Regions from separate parts of the Azospirillum sp. UENF 312511 genome, predicted to be linked through region 2. Evidence: riboswitches for the same ligand, from Rfam matches in the RefSeq annotation. Region 2 holds a riboswitch; each other region holds the start of a gene.
What was found. Region 2 has a riboswitch for cobalamin ahead of ACWPN7_RS28575 (dihydroneopterin aldolase). Riboswitches for the same ligand answer to the same signal wherever they lie in the genome.
Positions count from the first base shown of each region.

Region 1: it holds a riboswitch for cobalamin, as region 2 does, so the genes downstream of both, ACWPN7_RS09970 (energy-coupling factor ABC transporter permease) here and ACWPN7_RS28575 (dihydroneopterin aldolase) in region 2, are expected to answer to the same signal.
Region 3: it holds a riboswitch for cobalamin, as region 2 does, so the genes downstream of both, ACWPN7_RS00350 (TonB-dependent receptor plug domain-containing protein) here and ACWPN7_RS28575 (dihydroneopterin aldolase) in region 2, are expected to answer to the same signal.

Region 1 covers NZ_JBSNCG010000002.1:340,815-345,943, reverse strand. The annotation lists gene ACWPN7_RS09975 (hypothetical protein) at 127-2,055, opposite strand; cobalamin riboswitch at 2,200-2,438, shown strand; gene ACWPN7_RS09970 (energy-coupling factor ABC transporter permease) at 2,614-3,294, shown strand; gene ACWPN7_RS09965 (superoxide dismutase) at 3,378-4,145, opposite strand; gene ACWPN7_RS09960 (hypothetical protein) at 4,273-4,647, opposite strand; gene ACWPN7_RS09955 (helix-turn-helix transcriptional regulator) at 4,764-5,129, opposite strand, start outside.
Region 2 covers NZ_JBSNCG010000005.1:29,713-34,841, reverse strand. The annotation lists gene scpA (methylmalonyl-CoA mutase) at 1-1,544, shown strand, start outside; gene metF (methylenetetrahydrofolate reductase [NAD(P)H]) at 1,563-2,447, opposite strand; gene ACWPN7_RS28575 (dihydroneopterin aldolase) at 2,444-2,824, opposite strand; cobalamin riboswitch at 3,151-3,371, opposite strand; gene ACWPN7_RS28570 (acyl-CoA thioesterase) at 3,570-3,941, opposite strand; gene ACWPN7_RS28565 (Kelch repeat-containing protein) at 4,344-5,129, shown strand, end outside.
Region 3 covers NZ_JBSNCG010000001.1:66,218-71,346, reverse strand. The annotation lists gene ACWPN7_RS00355 (ABC transporter substrate-binding protein) at 1-319, opposite strand, end outside; gene ACWPN7_RS00350 (TonB-dependent receptor plug domain-containing protein) at 316-2,244, opposite strand; cobalamin riboswitch at 2,361-2,579, opposite strand; gene ACWPN7_RS00345 (hypothetical protein) at 2,634-3,092, opposite strand; gene ACWPN7_RS00340 (TerC family protein) at 3,752-4,798, shown strand; gene ptsP (phosphoenolpyruvate--protein phosphotransferase) at 4,924-5,129, opposite strand, start outside.

The sequences.
Region 1 (5,129 bases), on a different contig from region 2:
CGTCCGGGATTCGGTGGGGGCGGATCATTGCGGCGCAAACGCGCCAACACAAGCGCCTTGCGCGCCTGCCCCTCCGTTTTTCCACGCTTCCCCTCGCGGATCCCACAGGGCGGGTGGGGACGCCCGTCACCAAGCGCGGTCGGCAAGCCAGGCCGCGATGGCGCTCTCCATCGCCTCGGCGGTCGGATCGCCGTGCTCCGGCCCGGTTCCGACCATGGGAAGCCGGGCCGCCACGGCGATGTCCTCCGCCGGCGCGCCGGTTCCGACGAACAGGTCGCAGCGCCGCAGCAGGGCGCACAGCCCGTCGAAACCCAGCCGCCCCGCCGCGTTCAGGCAGGCGCTTCCGGTTTCCCCGGCGATGCGCGCCGCGGCCCCCCGGGCGGCCTCATCGCCGACCAGGATCAGGGCGGTGTCGCCCCGCGCGGCAAGCCGGCGGCACAGCTCCGACAGGCTGCCGGTGCCGACGGACGCGGAGAGGCCGACCGCGCAACGCCAGCGCGCCGGAACGCCCTCGGCCAGAAGCGCGGCGGCGGCGCGCTCGCCGGCGGGGGAGGTCCAGACCTCCGTGGCGGGGTCCGGCTCCCCGGTGGTCAGCGCCCCCAGCAGGCCGGCGGGAGTCGCCGCGACGTGGGTCAGGAAGGCGTCGGCGTAATAGCCGCGCACCGGCCGACCGACCCTGCAACCAAGGCGGAGCGGCGCCCCCGTGTCCTGCATCAGACGGTTGGCGAAGCTGGCATCCTCGCCCCGGTGGGGATTGATCGTGAGGTCGAAGGCGCCGCTGAACTGCTGGCCGATCTCCTGGCGCACCGCGGTCACCAGCGCGTCGTCGGGCGCCCGCCCCTTCAGCGGTGGGAGGGTGACGCGCTGGTTGACGTAGGGGCAGAGGGCAAACGCCGCCTCCGCATCCGGCGTCGCGAAAACGGTGATCCGGGCCAGCGGCAAGGCCCGCCGCAGCTCCCGCAGGACGCCGGACGCCCCCAGCACGCCCCCCACCCCGTCCGGCAGGAACACGCCGACGCTGCGGATCAGGTCGGTCGGGAAGGGCGGCGGTTCACCGGGGACGAGCGTGCGGCGGCGAACGGCGGGACCGGAGTTCCGCAGCAGCGCCACCGCCGGGGCCGTGGAGGCGCCCCGCGCCGGCGGCACGAAGCCCCAGGTTCCCTCGGCATCCGGGCGCGCCAGCGGCTCCACCATGGCATGCTCAGCCCGCGAGACGGTCGCCGCGTCGGTCACCCAGGGGAAGAAATCGCGCAGCGGGAGGGTGCCGTTGCCGACCGCTCGGCCCGCCGCCTGCAGGGCATCCCACCGACCGACCGCGCCGTCGTAGCCGTAATAGATTTCCTTGAACGCGACCTGCTCCCGCGTCGCGTAGGCGAAATGCTGGAAAACCAGCCCGCCCGCCGCCGTCTCCTCGTGCAGGAAGGGGTTGGCCGCGCCGAGTTCGAGGTCCGACCCGTCGGGCTGCGGGCGCATCAGCCGGGGCGGAACGTGCGAGTGCCAGAAATCCCCCGGCCGGTACCGCCAGGTGCGCAGCCATTCGTAGGCGCGGTAATTGCCGTACTGGTCCAGCCGGTCGAGGACCAGGGACGGGCCGACGAAGAAGTGGCAGAGGTAGAGAGCCGCCGTGCGCGACGGCGAATCGAGGAACATCCGGCGCGCACGGGTGATCTGCTCCGCCGTCCACAGTTCGTCCGCGTCGACCTGCCAGAGCAGGCAGTCCTCCGTCATGGCGGCCAGCGGCGCGGTCACCATTTCCACCTTGCCTTGCCAGAACATGCCGGGCGGCTTGCGGTAGACCGACACGCGCCCGGGCTCCTCCGCGGCGATGCGGTCGAGATACTGCGACGTCCCGTCGCTGCTGCGGCCGTCGCGGTGAAGATCCTGCGGAACGCGCCCACCCCGCTGCGCGCACCAGGAGGAGTCGCGGACCTGCTCCGCCACCCCTTCCACGACGTGCCAATGCCAGGGGAAGGGCAGTTGGCGGAACACCTCCAAGTGGTAACGGATGAAGGGATCGCCGTTCAGCACGATGGTCAGGAAATGAACCGGTAGCATGCCCGCAACCCCGTCCTTCGCCCGTTGATCCGGCCTCGCGCAGTCCGCCGGACCTTGTCGGTTCCGTGGGAGCGGTGTCAAGGAAGCCGTGCGACTCCCCCGATGGGTCGCCATCCCCCTCTTGACGGCGGGGGACCCCGCCCCTACCCTGGCGCCGGTTATGGTTCCCCGCGCCCTCCGGTCGCGGGGCTAAGAGGGAAGCCGGTGCGCCGCCCCGCAGGGGGAGACACGGCAAATCCGGCGCTGCCCCCGCAACTGTGAGCGGTGAGCGGCCTCGTCCTTTCCGTGTCACTGGCGCCGCCTGCGGGAACGGGCGCCGGGAAGGCCGGACGATGCCGCCTTGACCCGCAAGCCAGGAGACCTGCCGTAACCGAACGTACGTCCTCGGGCGGGGTGCCCCGGTGGTCGCTTGCCGATGTCCGGCCCGACGGCCGCCCGTCTTCCGCAAGCCGTCCCTCCGGTGCGCCCATCCAAGGGGACCAAGGGGGTTGCGATGCCGGTGCCTGCCAGCAACGACGCCCCTCCCAACGCATGGCAGACTCGGAAAGGGCATAGAGCATGCACATCGAACCCGGCGTCGTGGACGGCGCCAAGATCGCTCTCAGCTACGCGACGGCCGCCGGCGGCTTCGCGATGGCCGGCAAGCTGGCGCGCGACGACGTCCGCAACAACGGCGGGGTCGCGCCGCTGGTGCTGCGCAGCCTGATCGCCACCGCGCTGGTCTTCAGCTTCTTCGAGGTGTTCCCGCACCACCCCGTGGGCGTGTCGGAGGTTCACCTGATCCTCGGTTCGACGCTGCTCCTGCTGTTCGGCGCCGGTGCGGCCTCCATCGGCCTCGCCGCCGGCCTGCTGATCCAGGGCCTGTTCTTCGCGCCGTTCGACCTGCCGCAGTACGGCATGAACGTCACCACGCTGCTGGTCCCGCTGTGGGGCATCAGCCTGCTGGCGAAGCGGATCGTTCCCGACGCCACCCCCTATGTCGACCTGAAGTACTCGCAGGCGCTGGCCCTTTCCACCGCCTACCAGGGCGGCATCGTCGCCTGGGTGGCCTTCTGGGCCTTCTACGGCCACGGCTTCACCGCCGAGACCATGACGGAAGTCGCCTCCTTCGGCGCCGCCTACATGACCGTCATCATCGTCGAGCCGCTGGCCGACCTCGCCGTGCTGGCCGTCGCCAAGGCGCTGCGCCGCCAGAGCCAGGGCCCGCTGTTCAACATCCGCCTGCACCAGGGCGCCTGACCGGCGCCTCGGACCGGATGGTTCGCAGGAAGGGCGGCGGGGACATCCCCGCCGCCCTTTTCCGTTTCAGGTCAGCGGACCGGTCAGATCACCAGCTCGCCCTTGCGGATCGCCGCGTAGCGGCGGTTCACCGCGCCCCAGTCGACGACGTTCCACCAAGCCGCCAGATAGTCGGCGCGGCGGTTCTGGTACTTCAGGTAATAGGCGTGCTCCCATACATCGTTGCCCATCAGCACGGGCACGCCCTCCATGGCCGGCGAATCCTGGTTCGGGCGGGCGGCGATGGCAAGCTTGCCCGACGACGGGTCGGCGGTGACGAAGACCCAGCCGCTGCCGAACTGCCCGGCGCCCGCCGTGTTGAACCGCGCCTTGAAATCGTCGAAGCCGCCGAAGTCGCGCGTGATGGCAGCCCCCACCTCACCGTCCGGGGCGCCGCCGGCGTTCGGTCCCATGATGCTCCAGAACATGCTGTGGTTCGCGTGACCGCCGCCGTTGTTGCGCACCGCGGTGCGGATGCTTTCCGGCAGTTCCGGCACACGCTTCAGCAGGTCGGCCAGCGGCATCGCCTGAAGGTCGCCGTGGTTGGCGAGCGCCTTGTTGAGGTTGTCGACGTAAGCCTGATGGTGCTTGTCGTGATGCACGCTCATGGTCGTCGCGTCGATGTGCGGCTCCAGCGCGGCGGGCGCGTAGGGCAGCGGCGGCAGCGTGAATCCCTTGCCGCCCGGAGTTTGGCCAGCCGGAGTTTGGCCCCCTGTTGTTTGGGCCAGGACGAAGCGCGGCGCCACGGCCAGCACCAGCGCGGCGGCTCCGGCGGAGAGCAGCAATTGGCGGCGATCCAGGCGAACGGACATGAGACCTCCCATTGTGTGTTTCGTGCCGAACAGCGGGGAAGCGACAGCCTCAGTGCGCCTCGCGCCTCACTCAACAGGGCAATGGGCGTACTCACTCGGTACCGGCGTACGGAGCGCCGCCCGTTTCCTACAAGCGGGCCTTTCCAGCCGGCCCGGCGGACGCCGAGCGGGCCATTCCCATCGCCACGCTCCGCCAGCGCCCCAGATGGAATCGGGAGGGTGCGGCCGCCGGCTTCCGGATCGGAGTCACCGGAGCCGTCCCCGCCGCCTCATGGATGTTGCGGGCGCGGCGCTCCCGCAGAAGCAGGCGCATCACCTCCTCCTCCGTGACGGGGCGCCCGGCCCTGGCCGAGGCGAGGCTGGCGGTGTCCTGGAGCGCGGCGACCTGCGCCAGCGTGCCGGTCAGCCCCTTGGCCGCGGCGGTGTCCAGCGCTTCGCGATGAATGGCGAGGATGAACGGCTTCAGCCCGCGGTCGGGCGTTCCGTGCGGCGGTGTCGGCATGGCGGACGGGCTCCGGGGATTCGTTCGATTGGGTAAGCCATCATCCAACCGATAACGCCGCCGCGGCAAAGGCCCCTATGGATTAGCCCTGCCGGTTGCCGAACCGGCGGCGCGCGTCACAGCGTGATCAGGCCGTAGGCCAGCGCGGTGGAAACCGCCTGGATGGTGGTGGCCGCGTTGAGTTTGCGTCGGGCGGATTCGATCTGCTTCTCCACCGTCTTCACATGCGTGCCGAGCCGGTGGGCGATCTGCTGCGGGCGCAGGCCGACGGCCAACCACAGCAAGCACTCGCGCTCGCGGGGGGCCAGCGGGAGGGCGTCGCGCACACACCCTTCGCGCAGGCGGACGTCGAAGGCGTGGACGATGCCGGAAATCGCCCGGCTGTTCTCCCACCAGATTCGGTCGAACCCGGCCCAGGACAGGTGCGCCGCGCACAGGCCAAGCGCGCTGACTCCCAACCCGTTGTTGAAGCGCATGGGAAG
Region 2 (5,129 bases):
CCTCGATGCGGATCATCTCCGACATCTTCGCCTTCACCTCGCAGCACATGCCGAAGTTCAACTCGATCTCAATCTCCGGCTATCACCTGCAGGAGGCGGGGGCGACCGCCGACCTGGAACTGGCCTACACGCTGGCCGACGGCGTGGAGTACGCGCGTGCCGGGCTGGCCGCCGGGCTGACCATCGACCAGTTCGCGCCGCGCCTGTCCTTCTTCTGGGCGATCGGCATGAACTTCTTCATGGAAGTCGCCAAAATGCGCGCCGGCCGCATGCTGTGGGCCAAGCTGATCAAGGAGTTCGCCCCGAAGAGCGACAAGTCGCTGTCGCTGCGCACCCATTCCCAGACCTCGGGCTGGAGCCTGACGGCGCAGGACGTCTTCAACAACGTGACGCGCACCTGCATCGAGGCGATGGCCTCCACGCAGGGCCACACCCAGTCGCTTCACACCAACGCGCTCGACGAGGCCCTGGCGCTGCCGACCGACTTCTCCGCGCGCATCGCCCGCAACACCCAGCTTTTCCTCCAGCAGGAGAGCGGTACCTGCCGGGTGATCGACCCCTGGGGCGGCAGCTATTACGTCGAGCGGCTGACCCGCGAACTGGCCGCCCGCGCCTGGGGCCACATCCGCGAGGTCGAGGAGACCGGCGGCATGGCGAAGGCGATCGAGACCGGCATCCCCAAAATGCGCGTCGAGGAGGCCGCCGCCCGCACCCAGGCCCGCATCGATTCCGGCCGCCAGACCGTCGTCGGCGTCAACAAGTACCGGCTGGAGCAGGAGGAGGCCATCGAGGTGCTGAAGGTGGACAACTCCGCCGTCCGCGCCCAGCAGATCGCCCAGCTCGAACGGCTGCGCGCCGAGCGCGATCCCATCCGCTGCCGCCAGACGCTGGAGGCCTTGACCAACGCGGCGGCCGCCGGCGACGGCAACCTGCTGGCCCTGTCGGTGGACGCCATCCGCGCCCGCGCCACGGTCGGCGAGATCTCCGACGCGCTGGAAAAGGTGTATGGCCGTCACAAGGCCGAGATCCGCACCATCACCGGCATCTACGCCGGCGAGGTGGGGCGGCAGTCCGACGCCATCGCCAGGGTGCGGGCGCTGGTGGCGGAGTTCGCCGAGCGGGATGGCCGCCGCCCGCGCATTATGGTGGCGAAGATGGGCCAGGACGGCCACGACCGCGGCCAGAAGGTGATCGCCACCGCCTTCGCCGACTTGGGCTTCGACGTGGACGTCGGGCCGCTGTTCCAGACGCCGGAGGAGGCCGCGCGGCAGGCGGTGGAGAACGACTGCCACATCGTCGGCGTCAGCTCGCTGGCGGCAGGCCATCTGACGCTGGTGCCGCAGTTGAAGGCGGAGCTGGAGCGTCACGGGGCCGGCGACATCCTGATCGTGGTCGGCGGCGTGGTGCCGCCGCAGGATTACGACGCGCTCTACGCCGCCGGCGCCACGGCGATCTTCCCGCCGGGCACCGTCATCAGCGAGGCGGCGGTAGACCTGCTGCGCATCCTCAACGAGCGCCACGGCTACGCGCCGAAGGCGGCGTAGCCGTGGCGCGTGTGGCGATCACGGTGCCGGAACCGCGGCCCTTATCCCCAGCATGTGGCAGGTGGCGAGGGTGATGTCGGAACGGTTCAGGGTGTGGAAGTGGAAATCCCGGACGCCCTGAGCCTGAAGGGCCTGACACTGCTCCGCCGCCACCGTCGCGGCGACGAGCCTGCGGGTCTCGGGGTCGTCGTCCAACCCTTCGAAGGTTTCGACCAGCCTGGCCGGCATCGAGGCGCCGCATTTGGCAGCAAATTCCACGGCACGGGCGACGTTGGTGATCGGCAGGATGCCGGGAATCACCGGCACATGGATGCCCGCCGCGGCGCAGCGGTCGAGAAAACGGAAATAAACGTCGTTGTCGAAGAAGAAGTGGGTGATGGCACGAGTCGCCCCAGCGTCCACCTTGCGCTTCAGGTTGTCCAGGTCGAACTGCGCGCTTGGCGCTTCCGGGTGGGACTCTGGATAGGCGGCGACCGAGATCTCGAAATCGGCGATGCGCCTCATTCCCGCCACCAGATTGGCGGCGTAGGCGTAGCCGCCGGGAGACGGTTCGCAACGCCCGCTGCCGCCGGGCATGTCCGACGGGTCACCGCGCAGTGCCACCAGATGGCGGATGCCGGCATTCCAGTAGCTGTGGGCGATGGCGTCGATCTCGTCCCGCGTCGCGCCGACGCAGGTGACATGCACTGCCGCCGGAAGGCCGGTCTCGTCCTGGATTCGGCAGACGGTGGCGTGGGTGCGTTCGCGGGTCGAACCGCCGGCCCCGTGGGTCACCGACATGAAGATTGGAGCCAATGGGGCCAGCCGCCGGATCGACTGCCACAGGCCCTGCTCCATCCTCTCCGTCTTCGACGGAATGAATTCGAAGCTGATCGACGGCGGTGCGGACAGAGAGGCGGTCATGACAGCGCTCCCGGCGCGGCTTGAACGGCGTCGTCCCGCCGGTAGGTGATGGTTACCCCGGCCGAATCGATCTGCGGGAGCACGTTGGGCTTCTCGATGGACACCTCGGCCTCGACGACGCGCTGGTCGGCAAGGCAGAGGTCGCCGATGCGGTCCGCCAGGCATTCCAAGAGCTGGGTGTGCGGCCCGTCGGCCAGCTTCTCCAACGCCAGGACCAACCCTTCGTAGGACAGGACGGTCGCCACGTCGTCGGGGAAACGCGGTCGGCCGCGTTCGACGACCAGCCGCACATCGATGCGCAAGCGCTGACGGCGGCCACGTTCGTGGGCGTAAACCCCGATTTGGAAAGGGGCGACAAACCCCCGGACGGTGATCACATAGGTGCCGCAGCCAGCCAAGACGGGTTCTCCACAAGCGGAAGGGTGATCGAAGGCCGGCAGGCGGCCTTGGCGGTGTCGTTCGTCCAGGCCCGACGGATGCCCAACGCCGCTCTCGGCTCACGTCGCGGCGTGGTCCCATGCACGGGGAACCGAGCCTGCAGAAGACGATCGACATGGTTCTCCCCTGTCCGGCCAAGCGCTCGGCCAGCGGATCGGTGTCGTAATAAGGACGTCCGGGAACGGAAACCAGGCGGGCGCACGAGAGGAGACCAGCGACAGACGCTGGACACGGCCCACGCGACCACCGGGACACCCCGCCCGAGGACGAACGAACGGTCACGGCAGGTCTCCTGGCTCGCGGGTCGGCACCATTCCGTCCGGCCTTCCCGGTGCCCAACGAGGCACCAGTGGCGCTGAGGCGACGAAACGACTCTCCGCTTACAGTTGCGGGGGCAGCGCCGGACTGGCCATCGGATCTGGCGGCACCGGCTTCCCTCTTAGCTCCCGGCCCCGAGCGGAACCGGCAGAACCATGACGTCGCGATCCAACCGCAACGCCGCAATCCTGTCAAGAGAGACATAAAGACACCTTTATGTTTCTATACGCCGAGCGTCACCGTTGTTGCGACGATAACGGCATCAAGCGCATCCGGACTTCCTGCGGCTGGCTTCGGTCGGAGGCCTCAAGGCTTCACGGTGTCCACCCTCGTCTTTCCCAGTCGTCGCGCCGGGGGCTTTCCGGATCATCCCTGCTGCGTGCCGTGCTGGATGTCTTGGAAGGCCGGGACTGGAACCGGCCGCCCCTGACCGTCGACGGCGACCAGGACGAACCATCCCTCGGCAGCCAGCCGGCGCTCCCCGGACGCCAAAGTCTCGGCGACGAGGGAGACATGGACGGTCATCGACCGTTTCCCGACCGTGTCGACCCGTCCGACCAAGTCGGCCAGTTGGCCGACCATGACGGGGGTGTGGAATGTGATCCGCTCTGAGGAGGCCATCACGACCGCATGGCGGGCGGCGCGGCTGGCGGTGATGAAGGCGGCCTTTCCCATGAGGCTGAGGGCCGTGCCTCCGAACAGCGTGCCGTAATGGTTGGCCTGCTCGGGGAAAATCATCTCAAGGCAGCGGGTTTCCCGTCCGTTTGGAAAGGGAAACTGGCTTTCTGCGGTGGGAGGGATGGTGTTCATGTGTGCATCCGCCTGCAACCACGCGCTCCAAGGTGTTGGACGCGCACGTTATATGGATGGGCGTTCTGGTCGATGGCTAAAACGGCTGAAATCAGGAACGATGATCCTGCAAATCTGCGAACAGTGCAAAGCGGTGGGCCTCCATGGCGAAACCGGGGTCATCATGACAACACAGGCAGAAAGCGAGGTCACATGGATCGCAGGACATTCCTTGGCGCAAGTGCTGGAGCTTTGGCGCTTGGTGCTGTCCGGGTGCCATTGTCACACGCGCAATCGCCCTTGCCGGAGTTGCGGCCCGCCGCAGACCCCTATGCTCGCCTCCAAGGTGGCATGCCGCACCATCTGACGCCGGATCAGGAAGCGCAACGTGTCTTCGACAGTCCAGCTCCCGCCGGCCCGCCAGGTCGTTGGGTCAGCCGCGCCGCGCTTCCAATCCCGCGCAGCGAAATGGCCTGGGCCACCGTCAGTGCGGCACGGATGCATGTCGTGGGCGGCTATGGCGAAGGTGCCGTCAATCGTGCCTACCACCACATCTATACCCCGGTGGCCGACCTCTGGTATGAGGGCGCTGCCTTGCCGCGTGGCGCCAACCATGTCGCGGTCGCCGCAGAAGCCGGCCGCGTCTACGCGCTTGGCGGGTTCATCGAGCAAAACCGGCGGTCCGATACGAACGCCTACGCCTACGATGTGACCACCAACGCCTGGACCCCCATTGCGCCACTGCCACGCCCCCGCGGTGCGGCGGCGGCTGTGGTACTCGATGGCGCCATTCATCTGATCGGTGGCGCATCGGAGCCGGCCAGCGAACGGGCGAGCGTCGGTTGGCACGAAGTCTATGACCCAAAGACCGATCGCTGGTCGGCCCGCAAACCGCTCCCGGGGGCGCGCGATCATGTCGGGTGCGTTGTTCATGCCGGCGCGATCCACGTCGTTGGCGGCCGCTTCAACACGTTCGAGTACAACACCGATCTGCACCACGTTTACCTCCCGGATCGGGACACATGGGAGATGCGGGCGCCGTTGCCGACGGCCCGGTCGGGCCATGGGCTTGTCGTTTACCGTGACCGCCTCTTCGCCATGGGGGGAGAAGGCGGAATTCTCAACGGCGGGGTACCG
Region 3 (5,129 bases), on a different contig from region 2:
CGACCCGCGTGGTGTAGCGCCCGGCGACGATCAGGTCGGGGTTGAGCGGCAGGATCTCCTCCGCCGTCCCGTGATTGACCGGCACCCGCGACGCCAGCGCCGCGACGGTGGAGGTGCGGGGATCGCGCGCCAGCCACGTCACAGCGGCGAGGCGCTCCGGCCCGACGAGCCGCAGCAGCAGCTCGTCGGCGCAGAGATTCAGGGAGACGATGCGCTGTGGTTTGCTGGGCGGTTTTGCCGGCGGCGCCTCCCACGCCGCCGCCGGCCCTCCCGCGGTCAGCAGGAGGGCGGTGGCCAGCCCGAGAAAGGTGGGCCTCACAGCGACAGCCGCAGCCCGAGATACCCGGCCCGTCCCGGCGCGCCGTAGGTCCAGACTTCCTGGTACCGGCGGTCGAACAGGTTCTCCACGCGCCCGAAGACTTCGACCCCCTCGGACAGCGCGTAGGACCCGGCCATGTTGACCAGCGTGTAGGGGGCGAGATTCACGACCTGCCGGTTGTAGAAGGGATCGTAGGCCCAGTCGCTGGACCGCCCGTTGTAGACGACGCCGAGGTTGGCGTTCGCCCGGTCCTCCAGGAAGCGGTAATTGACGTTCAGGCTGGCGAGCTGCTTGGGCCGGCGCACCAGCTCCGCCCCCGTGGAATCCTCGCCGTCGGTCCAGGTGTAGGAGCCGCGGACGGTCAGCCGGTCGATCGGCTCCACCGACAGGCCAAGCTCAAAGCCGCGGATGTGGGACTCGCCCGGCATGTTGACGGAGGTCCGCCCGGTGCCGGTGATGAGGTCGCGGATGCGCTGGTCGAACCACGTGCCGTCCACGGAGGCCCGCGTGCCCCACAGCGCCTGATCGAAGCCGGCGTCCCAGCCGCGCGCCCGTTCCGGCTTCAGGTTCGGGTTGCCGGCGTAGGTGGCGGTGTAGCCGTACAGCTCGAACAGGGTCGGATTCTTGACGCCGGTGCCGTAGGAGGCGCGCAGCTTCGTCCCGCTCTCCTCGACCAGATAGGCCGCCGTGGTGCGCCATGTGGTGGCGTCGCGGAACAGGTCGTTCTCGTCGTGGCGGACGCTGCCGGTCAGGGTCAGACGGTCGAACAGGCCCAGCTTGTACTGACCCACCAGCCCGGTGGAGCCGATGGAGCGGTCGAAGCTGGAGAAGGCGCTGCGACTGATCGCCTTGTCCTCCTCATGCTCCACGGCGGCGGTCAGCACATGGTCGGCGGGGCCGCTCTTCAGCGTCAGGTTGGTCTGGTAGTCGGCCTTGGTCTTGCGCCCGTCGTAGCGGCTGGTCACCGTCTTGGCGTCGTCGCGGTAGTCGCGCTGCTGGCGGCCATGGGTCAGGCCGACGATGTGCTCCCACTTTCCGTCGAGAAGGGCGATCTTGCCCTGGAGGCGCCCGAAATACTGCTCCCCGGCGGTGCTGGTCCCGTCGTCGACGGCGCCGCGCCCGCCGACGAAGCCGTCGGTGTCGGTGCGGAAGCGGGTGTAGCGGCCGGTCACCGCGATCTCGCTGTGCTCGGTCGGGCGGACGGCGGCGTTTCCGGTCAGCGTGCCGTTGCGGTAGCCGTCCTTCTCCGGGTTGCCGAGCCGCTTGTCGGCGACCGACACACCGTCGCTGGTGACGCCCTGGCCGCTGAGGAACAGGTCGTAACGGTCGGTCCCGGTGCCGAAGGAGGCCCGCCCGGCGGCGGTGCCGAAGGACCCGCCCTCGACGGCGGCGCCGAACCGGGGGGCGCCGGCGCCGCGGCGGGTCACGATGTTGACGACGCCGCCGACCGCGTCGGAGCCGTAAAGCGCGCTCTGCGGGCCGCGCAGCACCTCGACGCGTTCCACGTCGCCGGCCAGCAGGTTGGCGAAGTCGTATTCGGAACCGGCGGCGGGATCGTTCACCTCGATCCCGTCGATCAGGACGAGCGTCTGGTTGCCCTCCGACCCGCGGATGCGGAGCTGGGTCAGGGTGCCCATAGGGCCGGTGCGGTTGACGGCGACGCCGGGCACCGCGCGCAGCGCGTCGGACAGCACCTGGGTCTGGCGCTGCTCCAGTTCCTCGCGGGTGATGACGGTCAGGGCGCTGCCGGTTTCCTCGGCGGCGGTGGGGACGCGGTTGGCGGTCACCGAGACCGGCGGAAGCGTCGTGATGGTGGTGGAATCGGCGAAGGCCGACGTGGGGAGGGCCGACACGGGAAGGGCAAGGCTTCCCAGAAGGGCGGCGAAGGACGCCGTCCGGTGAAGGCGGGGAACGCGGACACTCATTGAGACCTCGGGCGGGACGCCGGTGGCACGTCACCGCGAACGAAGTCCCCCCGGACGCTCCGCGAACGGACTCCCGGTTCGACGACCTTCGGTGCACCCCGCCCGAACGTGTTCGCGTGTGACCACGACTGACGGCAGGTCTCCTGGCTCGCGGGTTATCGTCGGCCCATCGCCTTCCCAGGATCGCGATCCCAGTGGCATTCCGATGGACGACTCGCCGCTTACAGTTGCGGGGGCAGCCCCGGCGTAGGACCCTCGCACGGCAAATCGCCGCTGGGTCCGCACCGTGTTCCCATTTTCAGCCCTTTCGGGCAACCGTCGGGTGCGAAGCTACGCGGGCGGAACGGCTCCGGTCAAGCCGCAATCCGCCCGTCCTCGCCCGACTGGCGTCAGAGTGTGGTTCTCGGCCCGACCGCGGACCCATCCGGCATGGGCGGCACCATCTCCTTGCAATTGCCGACGCAATAGGTCTGTGCCTCGATCCGGCCGCCGCAGGATTTGTAGCAATCGTTGTAATCGGAGGAGCAGGTGAGGTTGCTGTAGCAGCTGGGGTTCCGGTCGAAATCGCTGAACGTCTTGATCTTCTTCTTGTCCGCGTCCTTGGGCAAGGAACGGAGATAGGCCTGATATTCGCCCTGGGCGCGGGTCGTCGCCTCGGCCCGGCAGGTCTGTACGGCCAGCTCCTTTGCGGATTGGCAGATCGTCTGTGCCTGCTTGCACTGGGCGACACAGAGCTTTCCCGCCTCGCTGACGGGTGGAAAATAGCTTGCGACCGTCTCGAAACGCGGGCCGCAACCAGCCAATCCGGCCGCCAGCAGGCAGCCGAGCAAAATGGAACGCCGCATCATTGTGGGTGTCCTGCCGTGAATTACCGTCAATCGCTACGAACAACCCACCGGTGCGGAATCATCCATGGGCGACACGGAATTCGCAAAGCCGGCTCCCGGACCGGAACGCCGGCAACCCATGGGCGATCAACCGGCTGGTGTCGTTGCCTGCGGCCATCGCGCCGATCATGGTCCGGAAAGGACGCGCCCCCCTCTTGTCGCCGCGCGGGGGCCTGACTACATGACGGGTGAGGTCCGGGCCCCTCTGGCAGCGTCGCCCGGCGCTGTGATGTCGGACTTCCCATAGAGCCGTCGCTTTGGCGCGGCCTTGCGGAAGCTGGCCCTATCTTCCCCCTGGGTCCCGCTCCACCACAAGGTCCACCGCCGGACGACGGTCCCCGACGGGCCTTTGGGAGACATCGGCATGGACCGCACCGAACCAACATCCTGACCGACCGCCACGTCTCCACGGCAAACGATGGAGGCGGGCGCTCTGGCGCGCCGCGGCAAAGCCGTCGCGCGCGCTTGTCCGTTGACCGCAGACCTTGCGGTCACGATTCCAGTCCGGGCCCCTCTGGCCGATGCGTCCCGCCGTGGCGCATCGGTGATGTCGGACTGCTCATGTGACGATCGACGTCTCCGCTTGCGGGAGCGGAGTGCATGAAGCAAGGGACAGTTCCATGGATCAGATCGTTTTAATGTGGGCCGGCTTCGCCGTCTTCGTTGGCGTGCTTTTGGCCTTTGATCTTGGTGTATTTTCCAAGAAATCCCATGTGATCTCCGGCCGCGAGGCGCTGATGCGCTGCGCGGCCTATTCCACGCTGGCGATGATTTTCGCCGCCGGCGTCTTTCATTTCCAAGGGTCGCAGAAGGGGCTGGAGTTCCTGACCGGCTACCTGATCGAATACAGCCTGAGCGTCGACAACATCTTCGTCATCGCGCTGATCTTCACGCATTTCGCGGTGCCGCCGCAGTACCAGCACCGGGTGCTGTTCTGGGGCATCCTGGGCGCGTTGGTGATGCGCGGCGTGCTGATCGTGGCGGGCACGGCGCTGATTCAGGAATTCCATTGGATCATTTACATCTTCGGCGCCTTCCTGATCTTCAGCGGCATCAAGATGCTGATGTCGGTGGACGACGAGCCGGACATGGAGAACAACCGGATCGTCAAGTTCGTCCGCTCCCGCTTCCGCATGACCGACGGCTACGAGGGGCAGAAGTTCTTCGTGATGCGCGACGGCGTGCGGATGATGACGCCGCTGTTCCTCGTGCTGATCCTGATCGAGTTCACCGATCTGGTCTTCGCCGTGGACTCCATCCCGGCGGTCTTCTCGGTGACCACCGATCCGTTCATCGTCTGGACCTCCAACGTCTTCGCGATCCTCGGCCTGCGCGCCCTCTACTTCGCGCTGGCCTCGATCATCCACCGCTTCCATTACCTGAAATACGGCCTGTCGCTGGTTCTGGTGGTGGTCGGCGCCAAGATGCTGATGATCGACATCTACAAGATGCCGACGGCGGTGGCGCTGGGCATCACGGCCGTCCTGGTCGGCGGTTCCATCGTCTTCTCGATGCTGAAGACCCGCGCGGATGCGGCTCCGGAAGCCGCGGACGGCGAGGCCCGCCGCTGGTGGGTGCCGGGCAGCCCGGCGAAGGGTGCCAGCGGTTCCACCGCGGCCTCCTCCGGCGATGCGGCCGCGGTGCCCACGGACGGCAAGGGCCAGTAAGACGTTCCACGTGAGGATGAGCCCGGTCCGGTGGATCGGGCTCATTCCGTCGAGGGCGCCGCCGACTCCTCCGGCGTCGCCGTCACCAAGCGCTGTCCTCTCGCCTTCGAAAAGGAGAGGCCGTCTCAGCCCACGGCGTTGAAGTCGTCCAGCAGGGCGGCGATCCGCCCGCTGTCGCTCTGGTCCATGATGACGCGGGCGCGGCGGGTGGCCTCCTGGAGGTCGAGCTTGCGGATGCGCCGCTTCACCAGGGGGATGGCCGGCGGCACCATCGACAGGTCGCGCACGCCGAGCCCGAGCAGCAGCGCGGTGTAGCGCGAATCGCCGGCGA